Regions from separate parts of the Bacillus sp. FJAT-27231 genome, predicted to be linked through region 1. Evidence: riboswitches for the same ligand, from Rfam matches in the RefSeq annotation. Region 1 holds a riboswitch; each other region holds the start of a gene.
The links. Region 1 has a riboswitch for cyclic di-GMP ahead of AC623_RS19650 (hypothetical protein). Riboswitches for the same ligand answer to the same signal wherever they lie in the genome.
Positions count from the first base shown of each region.

Region 1 (4,287 bases):
CTAAAAACCTTTCCGTCCACTGCCTCAAAATAATAGATATCACTAAGCTTAATACGATGAACTTGATCATTTTGATATCCGAGTACAATAGGGATGTCGATTTTCAGCTTGTTTGCCATTGCATGTATTTCGTCATTTATTTCGTGACATCTAATGAGGATTTCTTCTTCTAATTCTTTGCTTATTTCCTCTATTGACACTTTCATATGATCACCTACGGAAATTTAAACTATTTCAGATCGACGATGGCTTCGGTTTTATCCATTCACAAAGGTGCAAGGTTAAGTAAGCTTGTCTATCCTCAAAATTAAAGATAGAAGACTTTGAGTATGGTCATCGAGGGGGAGACTGCTGACATTCTTCAGATCACTTTGTTATATTTTACATTTTATCAGATTGTCACTTGGTATTGATACTACGATATTAACCAAAGTCTATTCATTTCGTTGTATCACGTGTAGAGGAAAAGACCGTTTGGCAAACGACAGGGGAAGGAGAACCCCATCATGAAGAAACGTCTAGATAGGGTCACTAAGGAATTTAGAGAGGTCTTTCAAAAACAGTTAGCACTTCTTGAAAACCAAGTTGCTGGCAAAGAGCTGTTGAGTGATTACCAGAAAAAATACTTAATTGAACTTTTTTATACTGGTCTTGTTTTAACCGTTTTAAGGCTTCCTGTGTGAGTTCTTTGGCTATCCCCGATTTTCTATATGGAGAGAAAACGTAAATATCAAGAAGGTATCCAATTTCTTCAAAGGAATAAAGATCAATATTTGTCCCGACTAGGATCCATCCTAATAGGGTATTTTCTTTCTCGGCTACCAAATAGTAAGCTCCATTTTCAAGAGCAGGTTTGAATATCTCGCTTATAATATTGTCCCGACTAGGTTTAAGGTATCCCATTGAACCTTCTTCGATCACCTCTTGTGAAAAATTTAAAATAAAATCGATCTCTTTCTGATTGGCTTTTCTAATAATCATGTATGTGCCTCCTTATTACCGAGGAAATTAGAGAGGAAATAAAGTGATTTTACCTGATTATTATCATATGGATGCTTAATTGTTTTGCTATAGGCAAATGAATGTAAATCCAGCTTTAACTAGGTACACATCAAATTCTCCTTCGGCATATTACGATGAAAGGCACTGTATGTAAATAAGGTTTTTAAGAATATTACTAAATAAAAAACATGGCTATCAGCTCTGAAAATAACAAGAGGCTGACCAATAAGTCCAGCCTCTTGTGTTGCTTGGTTATTTTTTTAAGACGGCAGTTGCCTCATAATCTTTTTTAGCAGAATTGTAAGTCACCGTAACGTTATAGACAAATCCTCCAATTTGATAATCTTTTGAGGATGAATTTTGATTTTGAGTACCTGGGTTTGCGATATTGCCTTCTAATACTTTATCGTTTTCAGTTTTCGTTGAATGATCGGAATAAACGATGGTATATGTTGCCGATATCTTAAACTGATTGCTGTTTTGAGCTTGTAGAGTCAGCTTTAAATTGCTTAACTCGACAGGAACCACTTCAACAGCCGGAGCAGCAGGTACGGCAAATTCGTGAGTCTTTGGTATCGTTCCAAACCCGTCAGAGAGAGCATGAGAAACTGTATTGGTCTGACCTGGCTGCAAACCGGTTTTCGTTACCGATTCAGTCGTGGTACGGTCTTTACTATCAGTAACTAAAATATTAAAAGTTGCTGAATAGGTTTTAGTATTTGTATCAAACTCCCAAGTTAGAGCTTCTTGTGAAAATTTAAAATCTTGAATGGCAGTCGGAACCTCAATGGCTTTCCCTAGAACGGTCACTTCTGATTCAACACCGTTCACAGCCAATGTCTTTGCGGTGATGACAGGATCACCCACTGACCAGTTTTGAACCTCATTATAGGACAAAGTGAATTCATTAACAGAGCGATTATAAGAAGTCCATTCTGTATCTTCAGCAACAGTCGATGTGACATAAGGGATATGAACTTTTTGGCTTACCGTAGGTGCACTTGTATGAATGCTGCCAGCGTTCTTCCCATTCGCGTAAATGGTATAGGCAGAAATCGCAAACTCTTTATCACCTTTGAGAGCCGAAACATCAACCGTTGCTTCATATTTCCACTGTGTATCTCCAACCTTAGTAACGGTTATATTTTTTGCTCCTGGAATTGTTACTACCAATTGAGGCCCATCAATAAGGACTGTACCGGTTAATTGAATTTCTTTCGCAAATCTTGGCACCGTGATCTCATCGAAACTAATAACTCCAGTCTGAACATTTTGCTCTGTACGCCCAGTTTGTTTTGTCTCAACCTTTGGAGCAGCAGCCATAACAGCATTACCGAGTCCAAAAACTAGAGAGCTAGCTACAACAGTAGAAATAACTTTTTTTGAATAGACTTTTAGCATCAATTAGTATTCTCCTCTTAAATAGTATTTTTTTAAATAAGAGGGTCGGTTACACTACTTGCTCCACATAGTCCAAGTGTCCAAATAAAGACTATGCTTCATAGCATCCCTTAAAGGAGGTTCGTTTTCCATATAACCTAAGTACCCTGGTAAAGGATATACTTCAACGTTTATCCGCCAATGATTGGTTTGAGATGAATAAGTGATCATTTCAACCAATGTTGCAAGTAATTGATGTACTGATACGATCCGTGGCCACTTCGATATATCGAACATCTCATACATAAAATTATTATAAATGGAATTTTAGGCTAAAAGAACTAATTTCCATCGACAAAATGAATCAACAATTTTCAAATCTATCGTTAATTGTCATACTGTATATGATTTCGTCGGTCAACATTTTAATATTCTTCAATCGGTGATAGGCGCAATGATAATGGAGATATAGTTTATATTCTTAATCTGAGGGTGTATAAACCTTTAAGCAGAGGGTAAATCTTTTAATGATTTCCTTTTTTCCCTATTACCCTTTAGGGTTTATCTGTCATTTTCTTCTATTAATTTAGCAGAGGATGAAGGGTTCATAGTAAAGCCTTTTCAGAAAAATAGACCTTGTTTTTTCCATTGAATCCGATTATAGTGAAATGGCAATGACAACTGTCAAGACACCGGAGGTAAAGATGATGGCAGAAAGAACAATTTCACAGAGAAAGCTTCTCGGCATTGCAGGGCTCGGCTGGATGTTTGATGCACTAGATGTTGGGATGCTTTCGTTTATTATTGCAGCCCTGAAAGCAGAGTGGGGACTGACACCAGAACAGATGGGATGGATCGGCAGTGTGAACTCCATCGGAATGGCTGTTGGCGCACTCCTTTTCGGTCTATGGGCAGATCGGATTGGCAGGAAGAATATATTCATTATTACGTTAGTACTGTTTTCGCTTGCGAGCGGTATCTCTGCTTTAACGACGACCCTTTTTGCCTTCTTAGTTCTACGCTTTTTTATTGGCATGGGGCTTGGTGGAGAATTACCTGTCGCCTCAACGCTCGTTTCAGAAAGTGTATCGGCGAAAGAGCGCGGACGAGTGGTTGTGTTGCTTGAAAGCTTTTGGGCACTTGGCTGGCTGATTGCCGCACTTATTTCCTATTTTATTATTCCGTCATATGGCTGGAGAGTAGCTCTTATCCTTGGTGCTTTACCTGCTTTTTATGCTATTTATTTGCGGCTAAAGCTTCCGGATTCTCCGGCATTTTCACCGAAAAAAGCGGAGAGACGGTCAATTGGTCAAAACGTCCGAGATGTTTGGTCGAAGACATACGCACGCTCTACCTTCGTGCTTTGGATGGTCTGGTTCACGGTCGTTTTTTCATACTATGGAATGTTCCTGTGGCTGCCAAGTGTGATGGTCATGAAAGGGTTTAGTATGATTCAAAGTTTCGAATATGTATTAATCATGACTCTAGCGCAGCTGCCAGGTTATTTTACAGCTGCATGGCTCATCGAACGAATGGGAAGAAAGTTTGTGCTTGTCACCTATTTGTTAGGGACGGCGGGTTCTGCGCTTATTTTCGGCAATGCAGAAACGACGGCAGTTCTTATCGTGTCAGGTATCTTTTTATCCTTCTTCAACCTCGGAGCATGGGGGGCGTTATATGCCTACACTCCTGAACAGTATCCAGCTGTCATTCGCGGGACAGGGGCCGGTATGGCTGCCTCGATCGGGCGTGTAGGCGGGATCCTTGGACCGCTTCTTGTTGGTTCACTTGTGGCAGCAGGTAATTCTATTGGCTTCATTTTTGGGCTGTTTTGCGCCAGTATCGTTATTGGTGTACTTACACTTGCATTTCTAGGGAAAGAAACACGGCAGGTCGAGTTAACTT
Region 1 covers NZ_LFZU01000001.1:4,107,123-4,111,409, reverse strand. Annotated here, with positions in the region: gene AC623_RS19660 (LytTR family DNA-binding domain-containing protein) at 1-206, opposite strand, end outside; gene AC623_RS19655 (GNAT family N-acetyltransferase) at 541-981, opposite strand; gene AC623_RS19650 (hypothetical protein) at 1,255-2,406, opposite strand; cyclic di-GMP riboswitch class II at 2,438-2,521, opposite strand; gene AC623_RS19645 (MFS transporter) at 3,090-4,287, shown strand, end outside.

Region 2 (4,287 bases), 2.1 Mb from region 1:
CTTCGATAATAGAATTCTCCACACTAATGGAAAGCTTTCGAACTTCTTTAGCGACTACATCAAACCCTCGGCCATGCTCGCCAGCGCGAGCTGCCTCTATTGCGGCATTTAGCGCTAATAAATTGGTTTGGGCCGCAATCTCACGAATGGTTTTTACAATACTTTGGATGGCCTTCGTTTGTTGTTGAAGATCATCCAAAGTATGGGTGTTTTCTAAAGAGATTTCTGCAATTTTATTAATCGTCAGGAGCAGTTCTTGACTGCGGTTAATGCCGGTTTCGGAGCTTACGCTGAGCACTTCTGCCATCTCCTGTAATTCATCTGCCACTTGGGAGACGATGTTTTGTCTTTTCGTTATATCGGTTGCTACTTTTAAAATGCCGATAACGCTTCTTTCTTCTAGATCGCGTATAGGCATATACGTTGCTTCTAGCCAGACACGATTCCCCTTTGCATCTATTCGTTCAATTTTATCTTGAAAGCTTTTGCCGAAAGTTAAATCCCGCCAAAATCGCTCATAACCCGGACTAGTGGAAAAATGAGAGAAACATAGCTCCTTGTGATGCATACCGAGCATTTTTTCTCTGGTGTAACCCATTGTTTCAGAGAACTTATCGTTTACATAGGATACACGACGATTAAGATCAAACTGGATCATAGCCAAATTATTTTCCATTGCTTTAAGAACAAGTGTATTATTTATTTCTTCTTGCTGTTTTACCATTCCGATTCTCCTCTAAAATGAAATTGTAGGTCACCTTCATAGTCTAGCCAATTGTGTGCGGCATTCGAGAAAATCTTCCCACATCTTAAGAAACAAATCCAAGAGATATGGATCAAATTGTCTTCCTCTTCCTTCTTCTAAAATCTTTTTGACTTTTTCAGCGGAGAGAGCATCCTTATAGACACGTTTGGATAATAAAGCATCGAATACATCTACAATAGCTACAATTCGTCCTTCCAATGGGATGGCTTCACCTGCAATCCCATTTGGATATCCTTTTCCATTCCACCACTCATGGTGTGTATAAGCAATTGTCGCGGCCATTTGAATAACAGGCAGTTCCAAGTTCGATAAAATGCGATGGCCGATAAGAGAATGTGTTTTCATCGATTCCCATTCTTCATTCGTCAGTTTAGCTGGCTTATTCAGAATGGAATCTGGAATCCCTACTTTTCCTATATCGTGAAAGCGGGCAGCAAGTGAAATATTCTCAACGAATTGCTCATCTTTTCCAATAAGCTTTGCCAGCATTCCTGATAAAACACCAATTCGATAGACGTGCGTGCCGGTATCATCATCGCGAAACTCTGCTAATTTCAATAATCTGTCCAGTGTGTCGAATAATATTTTTGATTCCTTTGTCGTATCTTGCATCACGAGAAGAGAGCGTGACAGATCAAAAATATTGTTAACAGAAAATGGCCTTACTTTGTAATAGTGGGGCACCTTTTCTTCCATTTCTAATGTTAACGTAGCATGATCTCTTTTATTTAAAAGCGGGCATTCTGTACAAGGGACCGCTCGGTTAAAAATCAGTTCATAGCACCGGCTTCCAAAGTTTTGAGGAAATATAGTATTTGATTTTTTCGTATCTAACAATTTCTGCATTTTATTATTGACCCAAGTAATTTGGCCAAAATCGGTCGAACTAATTTCATAGGCGTAAACATCAAGAAATTGAAAATTTTGTAGAAACTGATAAGGCTGGACCGTTTCTTGTATTAAAGATTTAATGAATTTATAAAGACGATCAAAGGCTGTTATATAATTAAAAAGTTTCGGATCAAGAGAATGGTTTTCATTTGAGAGGAAAACTTTTTTCAACGCTTCCTCTAAACAGTCTCCAATCATCTGAAAATGCTGGTGAGAGATTTTATTATTGATAATTAAGCGGCTCCAATCTTGAATAAGACGATAGAAAATTTCTGGCTTGCGGTACACTCGCTCTTGGAAAAACTGAACAACTAGGCTGCTAATATAGATAAAATAATCTTTACTGTACATAAGAGTGCGTAGAGATTCATGATTTCTAATTCTTTCTGCCAAGAGATCCTGGAACAGTTCACTAAGATTTGATGCTTGAAACGAAATAAGACCGCTAAATTCATCTAAACAGATAAGATCCTCATCTGTAAGACCATTCTCATACTGAATTTTTTTGAGTTCATATCTTAAAGGGTGTACGGCTCGATCCAGTTCAAATTCATTATAGGCTTCCATCGTCAGCTGCATATCAAAAGAGAAAAGGGCCTGCAAAGCATTAATAAAAGGCACGAGCTTTTCATGCAATATAGACTGGCCGATTTCTGTAATGACATTTATATATTTAGCATAAGTCGCAAGATACCATTGAAGGTTTAGTCCTATTTTAGAATGAACTTTTCCTATAGTCAGACGACCCTTAATATAAGTGTCGTCGATCATTCCAGTTAAACACTGTTCTAGATAGCGGCATTGTGCCCGCTTTAATCTTTCGAGAGTAGAGTGTTCATCAATAATTTCCCCTAAACTTTCAATCATATAAATTTCTTCATATAATCTGTCAACAATTTCAGGTATAAAGGGGGCTAAAACGTCTTGTTGTTCGTTGATACGTTGAAGTTTTTCTGAGGTAATGCCAATAAACTGTATCTGTTCTAATCTCTTAGGATCTGAGACTTTTATTCTGTTTAATTTGGCACTTTTAGACATAGCCATAAAACGTCCTCCTAGAGTTAAATTTTATGGTCGGTTGCGCTACCGGCTCCCAATCACCCAAAGCGCCCAAATGCAGATGATCTTTCTTTGCCTCCATAGATCTTTAAGATGGTGTATAGATAAATAATATACCAATTTATGAAAAAAATGTAGAACTTTATTCTTATATTTTAAAGAAGTAACGCATTAATCCTTCATGCAGTAAAACGTGAGTAAGTAAAAAACATTCTGTCTGAAAGTGTCGTTAGTAAGCAGAATAGCGGTTATCATTGTTGGCTATACTCTATAAAATAATCTTTAAGTATCAAAAAGGAGAACAGAGGCGATATGGCAGACTATTTGGAAGTTACTTTACGAACCGTTCTTGCTTTTGGAATGTTATTTGTTGCCGCAAGATTTTTAGGAAAACAAACCATTTCCAAGATGACGTATTTTGATTTTATTGCGTCCATTACCATTGGCGCTATTATTGCTAACCTTTCCTTTAATGTAGCTTTGAAAACACACCACCTGGTGATTGCGTTTACTGAATTTGTTTTAATCGCTTTTTTAATTGCGTTTCTTTCATTAAAAAATAGAAAAGCTAGAAAGTTTTTCGCAGGAGATCCGACTGTTATTATTCAAAATGGGAAAATATTAGAGAAAAATATGGAGAAAATGCGTTATACTTTAGACTATTTAAACCAACAGTTGAGAGAGAAAGATGTTTTTAATATCGATGAGGTTCTATTCGCTATTATTGAAACAAATGGAACGCTCACTGTTTTGAAGAAACCAGAATTCCGTAATGTAATAAAGCAAGACTTAACAATAGCTGTTCAGCCAGAAAAGGCGCTTCCGATAGAGCTTGTAATGGACGGTGAAATTATACATGCTAACTTCGTGCAGAATAACTTAAAATCTAGCTGGCTGGGATCTCAATTGAAAAAACGCGGCTTACAACTAAGTGAAGTTGTATATGCGGTTCTAGCTGCTAATGGAAAGGTATATATCGATACATACAAGGATCATATTCACTCTCCTGTAGATGAAGAGCCGTCTGAATAAAAACAAAAGATATTCAATACATTAACAACTACGTTTTAAAGCTTTTAATTTCTTTTATTTTGTCTTTACAAATGGTTTTTCCGAGAGTATAGTAGCTATTATCAATTTAATATTTACATAAAATCGACCTTATATTGCTTAATCCTTATGGAGTGGGGGACCCATCTTTGTGCATAGCACTCGGGGTGAATCCTTCGTTAGAGGGTAGGGCTACTTTCAAAGTCCGAGTCCGACAGCTAACCCCATCAGCGTTTTGGAAGGAGGTTTGCTTTGTGTTGTTTGTAGGAACACTGAGTAAGGCCTTGGTGTTCTTTTTGTGTTTTTAAAAAGGCAGCGTTATAGCATTATTTCTTTTTAAAGAAAATTATGATGAGGAAATGAAGGGATCGTATGGTTAACAGCAAATCTGGTTATTTTATGGACCCACCAAAGATTTTAGCAGGCGGGTTTGCTCTCGTTATTTTCTTAGGTGCCTATCTTTTAACACTGCCGGCTGCTACTCAAAATGGAGAAGGATTATCTTTCTTAAACGCCCTTTT
Region 2 covers NZ_LFZU01000001.1:2,027,419-2,031,705, forward strand. Annotated here, with positions in the region: partial or broken gene AC623_RS22295 (methyl-accepting chemotaxis protein) at 1-148, opposite strand, end outside; partial or broken gene AC623_RS22300 (PAS domain S-box protein) at 350-724, opposite strand; gene AC623_RS09480 (HD domain-containing phosphohydrolase) at 761-2,701, opposite strand; cyclic di-GMP riboswitch class II at 2,721-2,805, opposite strand; gene AC623_RS09485 (DUF421 domain-containing protein) at 3,029-3,748, shown strand; cyclic di-AMP (ydaO/yuaA leader) riboswitch at 3,874-4,014, shown strand; gene AC623_RS09490 (TrkH family potassium uptake protein) at 4,139-4,287, shown strand, end outside.
Region 2: it holds a riboswitch for cyclic di-GMP, as region 1 does, so the genes downstream of both, AC623_RS09480 (HD domain-containing phosphohydrolase) here and AC623_RS19650 (hypothetical protein) in region 1, are expected to answer to the same signal.

Region 3 (4,287 bases), 1.6 Mb from region 1:
TGAATACCCGCCTTTGCTAACAGCTCCTGAGACAATTCCTGTCCCCTGTCTGCCGACTCTACTTCATGCGTTTTAATTGTAAGTGGAGGAATACACTCAATAGGTTCAGTAATCGCCTCAAACTGAATCTGCATAAAATCGGGATTCCCTCGCGAATGAATTAAAGCCTTATCCAATAAAGCGTTTACAGCTTGTTTTATATTATTGTAGGTGGAAAGCAGCTCTCCTCCAGAGATGTGCTTTCCGTCGCCTTCATGGGTTTCATTCCTAGCCGCTCTCATTCTCACGCTATAATATCTTTCCTGCTGCATACGTCTATCTCCTATCCTTGTCGTTTGTTCATGTAATCCCCCTGCTTCTACGAATTACACTTTTGTAAACTTTATTTTATAAAAGGTTAACAATTAACCATTAAAAATGTCAATGTAATTTATTTACCCTTTTACTTCTTGTGAATATTTTTCAGCCTGCAGCAAACACTATATGTTAAGGAGTGGTAAGGATGAAAAGACAGACAAAGGATAAAAAAATTGGTCAAAAAGCTGATTCAATGAATGCAATGGACCAAGGGCTAAATTTAATTATGCAAACCATTAATAACGCAACCGGAATTGATAAGGGCAATGATGGCAAGATCAATAAAAAGTAATTAAAACGCCTGTTTTTTGGCGTTTTCTATTCGGATGAAAGGGCATGGCTATTTCCCCTCCCTTATATAGGTCTGTTTACTCCCTCTAACTTGTCTTCACTCTAAATCGAATGGTAATATAGACTTAATTACCTAGGTAGTAAAGGAGGACTTCGGATGATTTCTGACTCTGAATTGGTTATATTCATGAAGGAGCTAGGTAAGTTAATAGATGAGTACTATGGCTGTCCAAAAGAGTCCATTAGGAAAGAAATTCATCAAGATATTTTGCTGTTATGCTCTGTCATTAGCAGCGAAAATGGTGAGCACCACCCATAATCGTTTTCTTAAACACCTTTTAATCCGTTACTGGTTCTTTAGAAGGTGTCACTTTCGTCGTTCCTTATTATTCAGGTAAAAAATAAAAAATTTTACTTATTACAAAATAGAACGAAAGCCTAATTTATAGCTCCCTCTTCCGACCCAATGCCATTCATTTTTCAGTTATTCACAGCACATAGTTCTCCACGCTAAGTTAGTTTCAGTTTTTATAAGGAATTGAGAAAACAGAAATCAATCATTTTTGCTCTATATAAATGATCCCAAACATGATTAGCAATACATACTTCGTTGAAAAGGCTATTCGGAATAAAGATTGCTTTTTAATTCTTTTCATTTTGCGTAAAGCTGCAGCCAAGCTCTTTTATGTAGGAAGAAGAAAATCGATAGACTGGGCTTCTTCCCCTATTCCGTAACACCGATTTTCATTAGCATGTAAAGATATAAATCCCGGCTGTATACCGCCGAAGTTTGTAAGAATAAATAAACCGAGAAGTTTATATACAATACTTCTCGGTTTATTTATTAATTAATCTTATTTTTATCTATGTTGGGAACCATTCCATCACCACATTGGCATGTAAGGCCGAACCGTATTTGAACATTTCTTCCTGTTGATGCATACGAGGATTGTGAACAGGCGGCTCTCCCTCTTTGCCAATGCCTAACCTAATACAACTAAGGCAGAAGGAACTGCTTGAGAATTCTGATCCGCCTAATGCCCCAGATCGCTACCTTTTTATATAACCTAATGATAATGTATTCTTTTCCTTAATAAGGATTATTGGAAAATAGGCAATACAGGTTAACTGAAAACCGATAGATATGACTATTTAAAGAAAGGCTCATTAAAACTAAGGCTGCTAATCGTTTAGAATTAGGTTTGTCAATATTTGAATTTTTCACACATTGAAATTTGATATTATTATAAGTTCTCTCTGTTTTCTCGGGAAGGTCCTCCCCTATCTGCCGGAAAACAGAAAGAGGCACCTCTTCTAAGAGTGATGCCTCTTTCTGTTTTGGTTTTATGCCAGACAGCTAGCTTTAATGACTTGTTTTTAGATTGATTGTTTATGTGTTTCGAGGTGTAGTGTTTATTGAATCATTAACTATTGGCTAGTTTTTTTAGCCTTTCTTCAGCAGCGTCTACATTTGCAGGTACTCCAGTCAAAATATTGAGCATCAAATTCTTTTTAGCCATTTTCTTTAACGTATAAAACACATGAGGTTTATATTTTTTTAATAGCGTCATAATTTCATTAGCTGGCAAAGGCACTTTCGATTGTATTTTTAATAAGGATCGTAAGTAAGCTACAAAATCATAAGCAGCTTCGGTATTATCTGGACACCTCTTTAATAACTCATAAAATTGTTGAATGCTTTTGCTTAGTTCTTTGTTCTCTTCCATCAAGTTTGGTCCCTACCTTCAATCGTGTAATTACCCAAATAAGGAAGCCTATTCCTACTTGGCAGCCCGGCTGTCATTGTTCAGAGCTTGTGAACCTTAGACCCGTGGCTTTGCGTCCTTACCTTTCGATAAGTTTGCCTTTATCATTAAAAATAATTTAGTATTATTATATACAAAATAATAATACTGTAAGAATTATATCAATAAAATCATTCAGGTCAATCATTTGTCTATCCGTGTATATTGCCTCTTTCTTCTGCTAAATAAATCCGCCCGCTGAAACAAGCACCTCTATCAACAGAAAGACATTTAGTTAGGCTGCTGCAAGCTTAAAAAGCCAGCACATCGTAACGTACTGGCTGCCATTGTATATACCCACGTCTTTCCTTCGGCTGCTTTATGAAATTTTTAATTCAGCTTTGTATTTTTTTCCTTTCTCAGTGCCGTTTTTATAAAAAGCTGGCAATTTATATTGATTATTTAATTCATTTCCAATAAGCCTTTTAGTTTTTGCTCGGCCGCTTCAAAATCGGTCGATAGCGCGGTTAAAAATCCGAGCATGTCATTCTACTTTGCCATTCCTCTTAAAGAAAAAAACACCGCTGGTTTATGTATTTTAAGGACTGTCATAACCTCTGTTGTTGGCAAAGGAAGTGGTGATTTTATCCTAAGGAATGATCGTAAAAAAACAACAAAATCAAACGCTGAATCAGGAGTATCTGGATAAGCCTCCATTAAAGTGTAAAATTTTTGAATATTTTCTTTTAATTCTTCTTGCATAACTAGCCCCCTACTTTTAAACGTATTGTCACCAAATAGGGTACTAATTTTCCTATTTGGCAGCCCGGCTATCATAATTTAACCAATCTTAGACCCGTGGCTTTGCGTCCTTACCTTTCGATAAGTTTGCCTTTATCATTAGGTTGACGTTCTATCATCGCAAACAAAATAATGATAATATCATAAGAATCTTATAGGAAAATGATATCAGGGTCAATACTCCCCGTAAGAAAATTATTTTCTAGGTTGTTTTAATCAGCGATCTCGCAAAAAATTATATTCACATAATTATTCCCAAAAGATGATGGCTCTATCATTCAAGCTGTCCCCTGAGAGCACAAAATAACAGGATGAAAACAAAGCAATGATTATAATTAGATTAAGGAGTTGAAGGCTATGGCATTAGTAGAATCCTTGCAAAAGGCAATTGATTATATGGAAGAACACTTAACAGACAAAATCACCATAGAAGAGATTGCCAAACAGGCGAATATTTCTCCTTTTCACTTTCAGCGTACGTTCATGATTTTGACTGATATGTCCGTTGGTGAATATTTGCGTCGCCGCCGCTTAACATTAGCAGCCCAAGAATTGTCTAATACTAGCATTAAAATAATCGACCTTGCCTTGAAGTATGGCTATGACACTCCGGAATCTTTCTCAAAAGCTTTTCGTAAGCAGCACGGTATAGCACCGAGTGAAGTTCGGAAAGAAGTCGGAAAGCTGCGATCTTATAACCGTCTTGCAATTCAAGTGAATTTGAAAGGAGCAGAACCAATGAACTATCGTATCGTCACACGAGATGCTTTCAAAGCAGTAGGAATGAAACGCCTATTTGCCAATAACACCGAGAACGTCGGAATTCCCGGCATACCGGAATTTTGGGAGGAGATGAATAGAAATGGAACTTCTGACCGCTTGCTGCAATTAAACAATGGAGACATTAAAGGGTTGTTAGGAATTTGTTCGAACTTTAATGAAAAAGAAAATACAACGGACTATTGGATTGCTGTGGAATGCAACGCGGAAGACCTATCGGCTGAATGGCCAGCTATTCATTTCCCAGCAGCTAAGTGGGTTGTTTTTGAAGTAGAAGGACCAGTCCCCAGTGCTATTATAGAAACTTGGAAAC
Region 3 covers NZ_LFZU01000001.1:2,473,743-2,478,029, forward strand. Annotated here, with positions in the region: gene bioW (6-carboxyhexanoate--CoA ligase) at 1-311, opposite strand, end outside; gene AC623_RS21770 (hypothetical protein) at 503-649, shown strand; gene AC623_RS21500 (hypothetical protein) at 806-967, shown strand; gene AC623_RS11760 (hypothetical protein) at 2,073-2,375, opposite strand; cyclic di-GMP riboswitch class I at 2,433-2,524, opposite strand; gene AC623_RS11765 (hypothetical protein) at 2,943-3,155, opposite strand; cyclic di-GMP riboswitch class I at 3,211-3,296, opposite strand; gene AC623_RS11770 (AraC family transcriptional regulator) at 3,552-4,287, shown strand, end outside.
Region 3: it holds a riboswitch for cyclic di-GMP, as region 1 does, so the genes downstream of both, AC623_RS11760 (hypothetical protein) here and AC623_RS19650 (hypothetical protein) in region 1, are expected to answer to the same signal.